3 regions of the Streptosporangium sp. G11 genome follow, and region 1 is predicted to be linked to each of the others. Evidence: riboswitches for the same ligand, from Rfam matches in the RefSeq annotation. Region 1 holds a riboswitch; each other region holds the start of a gene.
The links. Region 1 has a riboswitch for S-adenosylmethionine ahead of ACSDR0_RS13455 (aminotransferase class V-fold PLP-dependent enzyme). Riboswitches for the same ligand answer to the same signal wherever they lie in the genome.

Region 1 (4,533 bases):
CGAACAGCCCGGTCCACAGGATGGCGACGTCGAAGCGGCGGGGCAGCGCCACCACCCTGTCGTAGAAGAATCCGGCCTGGTGGGCCAGTCCCCAGACGATGATCATGTTGAGCCAGCCCGCGGCCTCGTACCCGTAGCGCAGCCGCAGCACGTCGACGACGAGGGCCGCCCCCGCCAGCCAGATCAGGGCCAGCACGTCGTAGTGCCGGTGCAGCCAGAGCGAGATCGGCAGCAGGGCGATCAGCACGAGGTAGACACCGATGAACCAGAGCGGGCTGATGACGAGCAGGACCACCCGGTCCATCCACTCGATCCCGAACGCCCGCGTCACGATCGCGCCGAAGACGATCCAGGTCCCGGCCAGCGCCAGCGCGGGGATCGCGAGGCTCCGGATGCGCCGCCACACGAAGGTGCCGATGCCGACCCCGCGCTCGCAGGCCCGGTTCCACGACAGCAGGTGGACGTACCCGCCCACGTAGAAGAAGAGCGGCAGCACCTGCAGCAGCCACGTCAAAATCCACAGGCCCGAGGTGAAGCCCAGCGGGCTCGTCGGCGAGGGGCCGTCGGGTCCCCACTGCAGGATCGTGAACGCCCAGTGCCAGACGACCACGACGATCAGGCTGAACGCGCGCAGCCAGTCGACGTACCGGTCCCGCCGTGGCCCGTCCGCGGCCGGGGGAGCCTCGGGCGGTACGGGGTCCGAGGTCGCGGTGGTCTCGGCAGGGGTGCCGGGGGTTTTCAGGGAGGGTGACGCGGGGGGCGTGGGGGGCGCCGAGGGGGTCGCCCTCTCCTGCTCCCCGCCGGGTTCGATCATGCGGTTCCAACCGTGCCTTACTTGTCGATGTCGCCGACGACGAAGAACATCGAGCCCAGGATGGCCACCATGTCCGAGACCAGGTGGCCGGGGAGCATCTCGCGCAGCACCTGGACGTTGTTGAAGGAGGCCGAGCGGAGCTTCATCCGCCACGGTGTCTTCTCCCCGCGCGAGACCAGGTAGTAGCCGTTGAGGCCGAGCGGGTTCTCCGTCCAGGCGTAGGTGTGGCCCTCGGGAACCTTCAGCACCTTGGGCAGGCGCTGGTTGACCGGCCCAGGGGGCAGGTCGAGCAGCCGTTCCACGCAGGCGTCGGCCAGGTCGAGGGAGACCTTCACCTGTTCCAGCAGCACCTCGAACCGGGCGTGGCAGTCTCCCGCCGAGCGGGTGACGACCTTCACCGGCAGCTCGCCGTAGGCGAGGTACGGCTCGTCCCTGCGCAGGTCGACGTCGACGCCGGAGGCGCGGGCGATCGGGCCGCTCACGCCGTACTGCATGATCGTCTCGCGGTCGAGCACGCCCACGCCGCGCGTGCGGGCGAGGAAGATCTCGTTCCCGGCGATCAGGTTCTCGATGTCGGGCAGCCGTCGCCGCACGTCGGCCACGGCCTGGGAGACCCGGCCCGCCCAGCCCTCGGGGATCTCCTCCTTGAGGCCGCCGACCCGGTTGAACATGTAGTGCATGCGCCCGCCGGAGATCTCCTCCATCACGGCCTGGAGGGTCTCGCGCTCCCGGAACGCGTAGAAGACCGGGGTGATCGCGCCGAGCTCCAGCGGGTAGGACCCCAGGAACATCAGGTGGCTGAGCACCCGGTTGAGCTCGGCCATCAGCGTGCGCGTCCAGACCGCCCTGACCGGCACCTCCATGCCGAGCATCCGCTCCACCGCGAGGACGACGCCGAGCTCGTTGGCGAACGCCGACAGCCAGTCGTGCCGGTTGGCCAGCACGATGATCTGCCGGTAGTCGCGCACCTCGAAGAGCTTCTCGGCGCCCCGGTGCATGTAGCCCACGATCGGCTCGGCCGAGCCGATCCGTTCGCCGTCCAGCGTGAGCCGTAGCCGCAGCACACCGTGCGTGGACGGGTGCTGCGGCCCGATGTTGAGGATCATGTCCTCGGTCGCGAGCTCCTTGCCGTGCGCCCCCCGCACGGCTTCGGCTCCGGCCCCCAGCCCCACGCTCAGCTCACGGGGTGCGCCTTCAGTCATAGGGCCATGCTGTCACGTCAGCCGCGCGAGGCAAGATCTCGCAGGGCGCCGATCAGCCGGTCGACGTGCTCGGAGGTGGTACCGATGCCGATGGAGGCGCGGACGGCGGAGGCGGTGACGTCGTCGCAGCCGCCGTCCTTGGCGCCCAGCAGGTGCCGTACGAAGGGGTGGGCGCAGAACTTGCCGTCGCGGACGCCGATGCCGTAGTCGCCGGACAGGGCCTCGGCGACCTCGCGGGCGGTGAAGCCGTCCACCACGAAGGAGACGATGCCGACGCGCGGGTGGTCCGGGCCCCACAGGGACAGCTCGTGGACGCCGGGGACGGAGGCGAGGCCCGCGCGCAGGCGCCCGAGGAGGCGCTCCTCCTCGCGGACCAGCGGGGTCCAGCCGGTGGCGGTCAGGGCGTCGCAGGCCGCGGCGAGCGCGACGGCGCCCAGCACGTTCGGGGTTCCGGCCTCGTGCCGGGCCTCGGGGTCGTCGTACCACTCGGCGCCGTCGTCGTTCACGGCCTTCACCGCGCCGCCGCCCCGCAGGTACGGCTCGGCGTCGGTCAGCCAGTCGGAACGGCCGATCAGCGCGCCGGTGCCGAACGGCGCGTAGAGCTTGTGGCCGGAGAAGGCCACGTAGTCCAGGTCGAGCGCCGTCAGGTTGAGGCGGCGGTGCGGGACGAGCTGCGCGGCGTCGACGAGGACGCGGGCACCGTGGCGGTGGGCGATGTGGGCCAGCGCGGCGATCGGCCAGAGCTCCCCGGTGACGTTGGAGGCGGCGGTCACGACCAGCAGCTTGGGGCCGTCGATCGAGGCCAGGGCCTCGTCGGCGGCGCGGACGGCCTCGCCGGGGAAGGCGGGGGCCGCCAGCCGGACGACCCGCTCCCAGGGCAGCAGCGAGGCGTGGTGCTCGGTGTCGAAGACCACGGCGGTGGTGCCCTCGGGCAGGCTGCGGGCCAGCAGGTTGGTCGCGTCCGTGGTGTTGCGGGTGAAGATCACCGAGTCGTCGGGACGGGCGCCGACGAAGGCGCGCACCGTGTGCCTGGCCTGCTCGTAGCGGGCCGTGGTCAGCTGGGACGCGTACCCGGCGCCACGGTGGACGCTGGAGTATGCCGGGAGCGCGGCGGCGACGGCGGCGCTCACCGGCTCCAGACAGGGGGCGCTCGCGGCGTAGTCGAGGTTGGCGTAGCGGACGAGCCTGCCGCCCCTGACCGGGACCTCCAGGTCCGAGCCGAGCACGGCCGGGATCGGCCGGTCGTCGGACGCGCGGGTCTCGGGGACGGTCACCGGGACGGCGGGGAGGACGGCGGGGGCGGCGGTGGACACGGTGGACACGGTGGACGTGGTGTTCGCCGGGTTCGCGGTGTTCGCGGGGGTGAAGATCGTCAGGGTGGACACGCCATGGCTCCTTCGAGGTCATCGGACCCCAACCCATGGCATAGGTGCCTGGAGCCCGCGCTTGCCCGGCACACCTCGTGCCGGACCAGGTCCTCACCCGGGGCACCCCGCCGCGGACGCGAGGGTTGCCGGCCAGCGAGCCGGGGCTTGTCACTGGCACTCATGACCTACGGGGGAACTATAACCGACTCCCCGCGGTGCCCCGCAAGTCCGAAACGTGATCAACCCGATATCGCCTCCGGAGAGGCGCTCCGGGGAGCGCCCGGTGAATTTGCCAGCGAAGCGTGATGAGAGGGAAGGAACTCAGGGCCTTCCCCGGTCGTCCTGGCAGTCAGCCGAAGAAGCATTCAGCCAGCTGGACGACGGTGCGTTCGAGCACCGGACGACGAAGGAGAAAGCAATGGACTGGGTGACCAACCCGGAGATATGGATAGGGTTCTTCACCCTTGTCGCCCTGGAGATCGTCCTGGGAATCGACAACATCATCTTCATCTCGATCCTGGTGAGCAAGCTCCCGCCCGCTCAGCGCGACAGGGCGCGCAAGCTCGGCCTCCTCGTCGCCCTGCTCAGCCGCCTCCTGCTGCTGCTGGCGCTGTCGTGGGTGGTGAGGCTCACAGAGCCGATGTTCGAGGTTTTCGGGCAGGGCATATCGGGGCGCGATCTGATCCTGATACTCGGCGGCCTGTTCCTGCTGGGCAAGAGCGTCCACGAGATGCACGGCAGCCTGGAGGGCGAGTCCGACCACTCCGAGGGCAGGGTGGCCTCGTCCTTCACCTCGGTGATCATCCAGATCATGATCCTCGACGTCGTCTTCTCGCTCGACTCGGTGATCACCGCGGTCGGCATGGTCGACGAGCTGGGCGTCATGATCGCGGCCGTCATCGTCTCGGTCATCGTGATGCTGGTCGCCTCCGGGCCGATCAGCCGCTTCGTGGAGCGGCACCCGAGCATCAAGATGCTCGCGCTGTCCTTCCTGGTGCTGATCGGCGTCGTGCTCATCGCCGAGGGGTTCGAGCAGCACATCTCCAAGGGCTACATCTACTTCGCGATGGCGTTCTCGCTGCTGGTGGAGCTGCTGAACATCCGGATGCGCGGCAAGGCGAGGCGGAAGCCGGTCGAGCTGCGCGCCCGC
Region 2 (4,533 bases), on a different contig from region 1:
GTGATCTTCAGGGTGTGCGGTGCGGTCGCCTCGGCCCTGTCGAAGTTGCGCAGCTGGATGGCGCTGAGCGCGGCGTTGTAGCCGGGCGAGACGAGCTGGTCGAGGTTGGCCTTCACCGAGGCGGCGTCGAACTTCTCGCCGTCGTGGAAGGTGACGTCGTCGCGGAGCTCGAAGGTGTAGGTCAGCCCGTCCTCGGAGACCTTCCAGGACGTGGCCAGCCACGGCAGGAACTCGCCGTCCCTGCCCCGGGCGATCAGCGCGTCGAACTGGTTGTGGACCAGGAGGCGGGCCTTGTTCTGCCCCCACTGGTGCGGGTTGAAGGTGATCGGCTGCGTCTCCACCGCCCACACGAGCGACCCTCCGTCGCCACCGCCGCCCTCACCGGCCGCCGCGCTCGGGGCCCCGCTCTCGGCTCCGCACGCCGCGAGCGCCAACACTCCGGCGAGCACAAGGGCGCCCCATCGCAACTTCACGTTCTTCTCCTCGTGCTTCTGTACGACGTGCTTCCGTGTGACGAACTTCTGTACGTACCTCTGTACGGCGGACTTCTGTACGACGGACTTCTGTGCGACGGGCATCTGGGCGATGTGCTCGGTCGGTTCGGTGACGCATCGGTCGGAGCGGTTCACGCGACGTGTCGCCTTATCTGGGTTCCGGCGGCCTCGGACAGCACGATCCGGGCGAGGGCGTCGGCGTGGCGGAAGAGCGGGGCGTTGAGGCGGGGCCTGGCGAAGCCGCCGGTGGCCCGGCCGCCGACGACCCAGGGGCCGAAGGCGAACCTGCGTGGGTGCGGGGTGCCGGTCCTGTCGAGCAGGCGGCGGTCGGCGGGCCGTACGTTCACCAGGCCCGACTCCTCGTCGAGCTCGCCCCGGTCGCGGAGCGCGCTGATGAGCGGGTCGACGGCCCGGCTCACGCTGGGCGCGGGCAGCCTGGCCTCGACGAGGGTCGTGGCCGTCACGCCGCCGGGCACGGTGGGGCTCTGTGCCCGCCAGCGCCCGTCGTGGTGGTCGACCTTGAGGTCGGCGCCGAGGAAGGTGACCACCCCGGCTCCGGCCAGGGCGCGCAGCTCCTCCAGCCGGGGTCCCGGTGGGCCGCTGGCGACGTAGCTGAAGAACCCGCCGAACCACGGGTCGGAGATGCCCAGCTCGGCGAGGACCCCGTAGACGGAGAGCAGGCCGAGGATCATGGCGTGGTCGGCGCTGTGCGACGGGTCGGAGCGTCGCTCCAGGTCGACGGAGAGATAGCCGCGCATCCACTTCTGCAGACCGGCCTGGTCGCCGAACCGGATGCCGCTCAGCGGCCGGTCGAGCCGGTCGAAGTCGAGCCGGTCGAAGTGCCGGGGCACGGCCGAGCGGATCAGCCTGCGCATCCCGGCGCTGCGCCACTCCTCGGCGGCGAAGCCCTCCTCGAACTCCTCCCAGCCCAGCTTGGCGCGCTTGGGGTGGGCGGTGATGAGCTCGTGGTAGTACGCGAAGGCCAGCTCCTTGGCGACGAGCGGCCACACGTCCCGGCGGAAGTTCCACGGCCCCTCGCCCAGCGCCTCGCGGGTGAGGAAGCGCGGCACCGGCGGTCGGACGCCCGTGAAGGGGTAACCGGTCTTGGAGTGGTACGGCACGCCGCGCCGCGACCCCACGTACAGGAGAGGCTCGCGCCCGTTGGGCAGGTAGACCAGCTCCCCGTCGTACTCGCGGACGAACCGGCCGCCCCTTCCCGAGGTGAGCAGCACCATCAGGTCGACGAAGGCCAGCCCCATCCCCCGCATGATCACCGGTTCCCCCGCGGGGATGCCGTCCAGGTCGAGGTCCGCCGCGTAGCCGGTGGGCAGGTACCGCAGTCCCCCGCGCGCGGCCAGATCGGCCAGCGCCCTCTCCTCCCGCGTCGGGGTCACGTCGCCGTGCCCCTGGGCCAGGATCACCGCGTCGGCCTCGATCGTCTGACCGTCCTCCAGTTTCACGGCCTGGCCGCCGGAGACATTGGCGAGGTCGACGGCACGGGCGGCGTGCACGTGCACCCGGACGCCGCGCGGGGCGTTCGCCACCGCGTTCCGGAAGACGTGGGAGAGGTAGCCGTTCTGCGCCGGGCGGGAGGCGAACCTGCCGGGGTCGCCGCCGAGCCACTCGGCCAGCGTGGGTCCGGGGCGGATCGGCCCCTCGCAGCGCACCGACTCGTCGGTGAAGAGCGTCACGTCGGCGGCGGCGGAGTTCATCCAGAGCAGGTCCGGCTGGTCGCGGCGCCAGACGCGCCCGCCACCCGGTGGGTGGGGATCGATCACGTGGACGTCCAGCGACGGCCAGCCGAGCAGGTCGGCGGCGTTGGCGCAGATGCGCTCCACCAGGCAGGTGCCCGTCGGCCCCGCGCCGACGACGGCGATCGAGGCGCTCATACGGCGGCTCTGCGGTGCGGCTGGTCCCAGTCGGCATGCAGCGGCTCGACCGGGACGCGCCAGACGTCGGTCTCGCTCTCCCGGTGGGAGATGACGGTGAAGTCGGTGTTCTCGCGGAAGGCGGGGTGGGCGTACAGGTCCCTGGCGTAGGCCCACAGGTTGGGGAAGGCGGTCAGCGGGCGCTCGCTGATCCTGGCCGCCGGGTTGTCGCTCAGGTCGAAGCGGAGCAGGGTCGGCCAGAGCCGCACGTCCGCCTCGGTGATCCCCGAGCCGAACAGGAACCTGCGGTCGGCCAGGCGGGCGTCCAGCTCGTCCAGGAAGGCGACCACGGCCCCGCGCGCCTCGGTGTACGCGGCCTCGGTGGTGGCCGACGCCACGCGGCCCGCCGCCGTGTTGACGAACTCGTAGATCCTCGTGTTGAGCTCGTCGATCTCGGGCCGGAGCTCCTCGGGGTAGAGGTCGGCCTCCGGGTCGCCGCCGAACCGGGTGGCCAGGTCGATCGTGATGTCGGGGAAGTTGTTGCTGACGATGCGGCCGGACGTCCTGTCCCACAGGACCGGCACCGAGACGTGCCCGTCGAAGCCGGGCTCGGTCGCCTCGTACGCCTGCCGCAGGATGGTGAACCCGTTGACCGGGTCGGCCCCGCGCCGCTCGCGGAACGCCCACCCGCGCCCGTCGCGCTCGTCGTCGACGTAGGAGAGCGAGACCACGTCCTGGAGTCCCTTGAGGGAGCGCACGATGGCCGCGCGCTGCGCGTACGGACAGACGGCCGCGACGTAAAGGTGGTAGCGCCCCGGCTCGGCGGGGAAGGCGGGTGTGCCGATCCGCCCCTGGAAGGGGTAGCGCGGGCCGGGCCTGCCACCGGGCCGGTAGTGGCCGTGGGTGTCGAGGTCGACGGGGCTCGCGTGGTTCAGTGTGCTGGTCTTCGACATGTGGCACTCCCGGGCATGTCTCGGTGACCCCGGTGAAGGGGTCCGCGCTTGCGGCACGCCCACCGTGCCGCCAGGTCTCCCCCGGGGGCACCCCGCCGCGGTGCGAGGGTTGCCGGTCAGCCAGCCGGGGCTTCTCACTGACACTCTTAACCTATTTAGAAGGTAGGAAATACATAGATCTCTGTCAAGCCTTAGTGTCGGGGAATGTCCTACGAGAGTGTGAATGTGGTCTACCGCAAGTACGACGGGTCACTGCACTGGCACCATCGCGGCCTGTTGCTCGGCGAGGACGAGCACGGGGTGTGGACGGGATGCCTCGCCGACTCCATCGGCCGCAAGGGTGACGGCCCCGCGATCCCCAGTCCGCACCCGTTCGTGATGCTCTTCCCCCGCGACGCCTGGTGGACGGCCGCCTTCAACGCCGCCCCGCACAAGCACGAGATCTACTGCGACATCTCCACGGTGCCGGAGTGGAGCGACGGCCAGGTCACCATGGTCGACCTGGACCTCGACGTGATCCGGAGCCGCCGGAACCTGCTGAAGGGCCGCCAGAACCGGGTCTTCCTGGACGACGAGGACGAGTTCGAGGAGCACCGGGTCAAGTACGCCTACCCGCCCGACGTGGTCGAGAGCGCCCGCGCCTCGGCCGCCTGGCTGATGGAGGCCGTCACCACCCGCACCGCCCCCTTCGGGGACGCGCCGCACTGGCTCACCCTGGTCACCTGAACGCCGGTCGCCCAAGTCCGGCCACCCGGGCTCCGGCCCCCGAAACCCGGACCGCCGGGCCCGCTCACCCGGGGCCCGGCGGTCTCCGGCGCGACGCGTCCCGTACGGGCCGGCCGTGGCGAGGGCGCCCCCTCGGTGCCCCCGCCACGGCCACTCTCGGCGCCCCCCGCGCTCTCGGCGCCCCCCGTGCTCTCAGCGGGCGCGGCGGCGGAACAGCCTGCCGGAGAGGAGCCCCGAGACCAGCAGGAAACCGCCGCACCAGGCCAGGGCCTTCCATGGGTCGTTCCCCACGGGCTGGCCGAGCAGCAGGCCGCGCACGGACTCGATGATCGGCGTGGCCGGCTGGTTCTCCGCGAATCCGTGCAGCCACTCGGGCATGGTGCGCACCGGGACGAAGGCGCTGCTCGGGTAGGGCAGGAACATCACGAGGAAGGTGAAACCGCCCGCCGCCTCCGGCGTCCTGGACAGCAGGCCGACCACGGCCGAGACCGC
Region 3 (4,533 bases), on a different contig from region 1:
CGCCGAGCACCGTCTCGCAGCAGTCCATGAACGCCCCGCCCCAGCGGTCGGTCAGGAAGCCCGCGTGGTCGGCGCCCAGGATGCCTTCGAGGAGCTCGGTCGCGACGTCGTCGGGGAGCAGGCTGAAGTATTCGGGCGGGGCCCACGGCGTGTGCGAGAAGTGCGCCACCCGCAGGTCGGGGCGCTCTCCCCTGAGCATGGCCGGGACCAGGCTCAGGTGGTAGTCCTGCACCATCACCCGCGCCCCGTGCGAGCCCTCCTCGGCCAGCGCCATCGCGAACGCCTCGTTGTAGGCCTGGTACGACTCCCACTCCCGGCGGAACCTGGCGTCGAAGTACGGCCTGTTGGGGGTGTCGTAGAGGAGGTGGTGGACGAACCAGAGGGTGGAGTTGGCGACCGCGTTGTACGCGCGGTGGAAGGTCGCCGGGGGGATGTCGAGCATCCGCAGCGCCCCGGTGTCGTAACCCGCCTGGTCGAGCCGGCCGCCGGGCGCCAGCCGCACCGCGCTGCGGTCGCCGTCGGACAGCGCCGCGCAGACCCACAGGACGTTGAGGTCCTTCGCGACCTCGGACAGGCCGGAGACCAGGCCGCCACCTCCCCTGCGCATGGAGAGCGAGCCGTCCTCGGAGAGGGTGAAGGAGACGGGGCCGCGGTTGGAGGCCACCAGGATCGCGCTCATGAGATCCCTTCACTGGCTAGGGACACGCCTGTCCTGAAGGTTAACCGGCACTTCGCCGGGCTGTCCTCGCTCTTCAGGTCGACGAAAGAATGGCGTCCATCGAATTGTGTCAGCTCTTATCAGCAGGTGAAGTGACGAGCCCCGCTGTATCAGCCTTTTTGTGGCGGGGAGGGAGGGTCACCATCCGCGACCCCCGACCGTAGGATGTCCAGCGACCGTGACCGCTGATGGGGGCCCGTGATGGCGCTGGACGAGACGACCGAGGACCTGGCCCGATCGGCAGCCCAGGGTGACCACCGAGCGCTCGGTGAGCTGCTGAAGCGGATCGAGCCCGCCGTGCTCAGGCACTGCGGCCGGATCCTTCCCTTCCGGCAGGACGCCGAGGAGGCCTCCCAGGACACCCTGCTCGCGGTGGCACGCAACATCGGCCGCTTCGAGGGGCGTGCCCGGTTCAGCACCTGGCTGCACATCGTGACCGCCAACTGCGCCAGGACCACCTACCGCTCGCTGAAGCGCCGCGCCGCCGAGCAGAGTTCCGACGAGCTGCCGCTGCAGAAGCCGGACGTCGCCCGGGTGAGCGTGATCGCCGGGTCCCGGCTGGACCTGCTCGACGCGATGGAGGCGCTGGAGGCCGAGAAGCCGGACCTGGCCCAGGCGCTGGTGCTGCGCGACATCTGCCAGCTCGACTACAACGAGGTGGCCGAGCAGCTCGGCATCCCGCTGGGCACCGCCAAGTCGCGCATCCACCAGGCGCGCAAGTACGTCCAGGGCGCCCTGGGCGACGCCTACGGCTTCTGACCGGCCGTCCGCCGCGTGCCTCGCGGCCTGCGGCCCGGCTCCGGTTGTCCGCTGGATAACACGCCATGTCTCGCTCAGTGAGACATGAGGTCAGGAGTGCGGTGTGGCGGGGTAGAGTGCTTAGGACCTGCGCGTCAGGTTTCCAACTGAATATTTGCTCATCCAGAGGGGTGGAGGGACCGGCCCTGCGAAGCCCCGGCAACCATCCCGGTTCAAGACTCGTGATCTGAACGAGGTCGGCCGGGACAGGTGCCAATTCCGGTCTGTGACCAGGGTGGTCCGCAGACGAAGATGAGGGAAAGGCCTCGCTTCATGGCGCTCGCAACCACTGAGAACACCACTACCACCTCCTCCGAGCGTGCCGACGACGCGCGCGACCGGCGCTTCGGCCCCGCTGTGGCCCTGTCCTGCAGGGAATGTGGTGCCCGCTACGACCTCGGTCCCAGCTTCGCCTGTACCGAGTGTTTCGGGCCCCTTGAGATCGCGTACGACTTCGGGCGTGTGACCCGGGAGCAGATCGCCGAGGGGCCGACCAACATCTGGCGCTACCGTTCGCTGCTGCCCGTCCCGGCGGACGTGGCCTCCAAGCCCAACATGGCACCGGGCTGGACCAAGCTCGTCAACGCCGGAAACCTGGCCCGGGAACTGGGCATCCGCTCCCTGCACGTGAAGGACGACTCCGGCAATCCCACGCACTCCTTCAAGGACCGCGTGGTGGCCATCGCCGTCGAGGCGGCCCGCAACTTCGGGTTCCACACCCTCTCCTGCTCCTCGACCGGAAACCTGGCCGGCGCCGTGACCGCCGCCGCCGCGCGGGCCGGGCTGGACGCCTGCGTCTTCATCCCCTCCGACCTCGAGCAGGCCAAGATCGTCATGGCCTCCGTGTACGGCGGCAGGCTCATCGGCATCGAGGGCACGTACGACGACGTGAACCGTTTCTGCTCCGAGCTCATCGGTGACGAGATGGGCGACCAGTGGGGCTTCGTCAACGTCAACCTCCGGCCGTACTACGCGGAGGGCTCCAAGACGCTGGCCTACGAGATCGCCGAGCAGCTCGGCTGGCGCATCCCCGACCAGATCGTCATCCCGGTCGCGTCGGGCTCGCAGCTCACGAAGATCGACAAGGGCTTCAAGGAGCTGATCGCGCTCGGTCTGGTCGAGGACAGGCCCTACAAGATCTTCGCGGCCCAGGCTGAGGGATGCTCCCCGGTCTCCGCCGCCTACAAGGCGGGCCACGACGTGATCCGCCCGGTCAAGCCGAACACGATCGCCAAGTCGCTGGCGATCGGCAACCCGGCCGACGGCCCGTACGTCCTGGACATCGCCCGCCGCACCGGCGGCGCGGTCGAGGACGTCACCGACGCCGAGATCGTCGACGCGATCCGGCTGCTGGCCAGGACCGAGGGCATCTTCGCCGAGACCGCCGGAGGCGTCGTCGTCGGGGTGCTGCGCAAGCTGGTCGCCTCGGGCAGGCTCGACCCCGACGCCGAGACCGTGGTCCTCAACACCGGCGACGGTCTCAAGACCCTCGACGCGGTGGCCGCGGAGGCGCGACCGACCGCGGTGATTCGGCCTTCTCTTGACGCATTCCGTGCGGCTATCGCCTAGAAATCGTGAAAGGTACTGAATTATGAGCGTTTCTGTGCGGATTCCGACGATTCTCCGGACTTACACCGGTGGTGCCGCCGAGGTGAACGGAGAGGGGGAGACCCTGCGCGATGTTCTTCAGAAGCTCGACGCGGACTTCCCGGGGATCGGCGCCCGGATTCTTGACGAGGCGGGAAAGATCCGACGTTTTGTCAACGTCTATGTGGGGGATGAGGACGTCCGTTTTGTCGACAACCTCGACACGGCCACGCCCTCCGGTGTTCAGGTCTCCATCATCCCGGCGGTGGCCGGAGGCTGATTCTCCCGCCCCTGCGCGGCCCTGACCGCATCCGCAGCGCCTCAGGGGCGCCCGTCACCCCACGGCACCCGCCCGGCTCCGGCCGGGCGGGTGCCGTCTTTTATGACGCAACCTCACATTTGAGGCGAGGATGGATAATGTAACCCTTGTCTAACTAATAGTGATGGCGAAACTTTGCTCTCGTACTAAAAGCTCTTGTAAAGAGGTAGTTTGGTGCTTGACTCTGTTGCCCTACCGCTTCCCACAGGTATGGTCGGAACGATCGACGGGGCGAAGTCCGTCCCGGAGATTGAGGACTTCGCGAGAGGAATGGGCGTCGTCCTTAAGACCAGTAAGAGGAGTCGCAAGTGGCGCAGGGCACCGTCAAATGGTTCAACGCGGACAAGGGCTACGGCTTCATCGCGGTAGACGGTGGTAAGGATGTGTTCGTCCATTACTCCGCGATCATGATGGATGGCTACCGTGCCCTCGAACAGGGCCAGCGGGTCGAGTTCGAGATCACCCAGGGCCAGAAGGGTCCCCAGGCGGAGTCCGTGCGGGCGGTCTGACGTAGCCGTTTCGTGAATTCGCAGGGAAGAGCCGGTTGATCCCGCGGTATCGCAGTCCGCTGGATCCTCACCGCCTAGGCCCGGCTCGCCCCCCCCATCGGCGAGCCGGGCCTTCGTGTCGCACGGGCCGCGGAGTCGTGCGCGGCGGAGTCGTACGCGCGCACGAAGGTCGTACAGCTTCGCGCAGAGGTCGTACGGGATGTGAGAAAAGGTGCGAAACGCGCCGGTGTGACACGGAACCCACCGGCGTGACGCGGGCCGCGCCGATGGTGACGTGTCGCGTACGCCGACGTGACGCGGTATCTACGCAGGCATGACGCGGAGCCGACGTCCCTCACCACGCGGCCCAGGTCAACGGATCGTGGCTTGCACTCGTCGGGGTAGAGTGCTAAACACATTGTTGGCACTCACGCATAGAGAGTGCCAATCCTGGATCGAGGCGATGGGGCCCGCCGAACGGAGTCGTGGGCCCACATGCCGTCGCGGGCGTCGGCTCGGTCCGGTGTAAGCCACCCTGTCTCTGGGAGGTCTAGCCGTATGGCAGCCAAGATGATCGCGTTTAACGAGGACGCCAGGCGCGGTCTCGAGCGCGGTATGAACCA

Region 2: linked by a shared signal. The riboswitch ahead of ACSDR0_RS32015 (glutathione S-transferase C-terminal domain-containing protein) and the one ahead of ACSDR0_RS13455 (aminotransferase class V-fold PLP-dependent enzyme) in region 1 are both predicted to bind S-adenosylmethionine.
Region 3: linked by a shared signal. The riboswitch ahead of thrC (threonine synthase) and the one ahead of ACSDR0_RS13455 (aminotransferase class V-fold PLP-dependent enzyme) in region 1 are both predicted to bind S-adenosylmethionine.

The regions. Positions count from the first base shown of each region.
Region 1 is NZ_JBPJUQ010000010.1:156,578-161,110, reverse strand. Features, by position in the region: gene ACSDR0_RS13465 (acyltransferase family protein) at 1-814, opposite strand, end outside; gene ACSDR0_RS13460 (NADH-quinone oxidoreductase subunit D) at 832-2,016, opposite strand; gene ACSDR0_RS13455 (aminotransferase class V-fold PLP-dependent enzyme) at 2,034-3,401, opposite strand; SAM riboswitch class IV at 3,454-3,569, opposite strand; gene ACSDR0_RS13450 (TerC family protein) at 3,802-4,533, shown strand, end outside.
Region 2 is NZ_JBPJUQ010000044.1:50,418-54,950, forward strand. Features, by position in the region: gene ACSDR0_RS32005 (ABC transporter substrate-binding protein) at 1-629, opposite strand, end outside; gene ACSDR0_RS32010 (FAD/NAD(P)-binding protein) at 626-2,383, opposite strand; gene ACSDR0_RS32015 (glutathione S-transferase C-terminal domain-containing protein) at 2,380-3,315, opposite strand; SAM riboswitch class IV at 3,355-3,467, opposite strand; gene ACSDR0_RS32020 (DUF402 domain-containing protein) at 3,520-4,041, shown strand; gene ACSDR0_RS32025 (ABC transporter permease) at 4,234-4,533, opposite strand, start outside.
Region 3 is NZ_JBPJUQ010000014.1:148,050-152,582, reverse strand. Features, by position in the region: gene ACSDR0_RS16800 (alpha,alpha-trehalose-phosphate synthase (UDP-forming)) at 1-679, opposite strand, end outside; gene ACSDR0_RS16795 (RNA polymerase sigma factor) at 920-1,477, shown strand; SAM riboswitch class I at 1,633-1,775, shown strand; gene thrC (threonine synthase) at 1,790-3,085, shown strand; gene ACSDR0_RS16785 (MoaD/ThiS family protein) at 3,108-3,383, shown strand; gene ACSDR0_RS16780 (cold-shock protein) at 3,731-3,931, shown strand; gene groL (chaperonin GroEL) at 4,469-4,533, shown strand, end outside.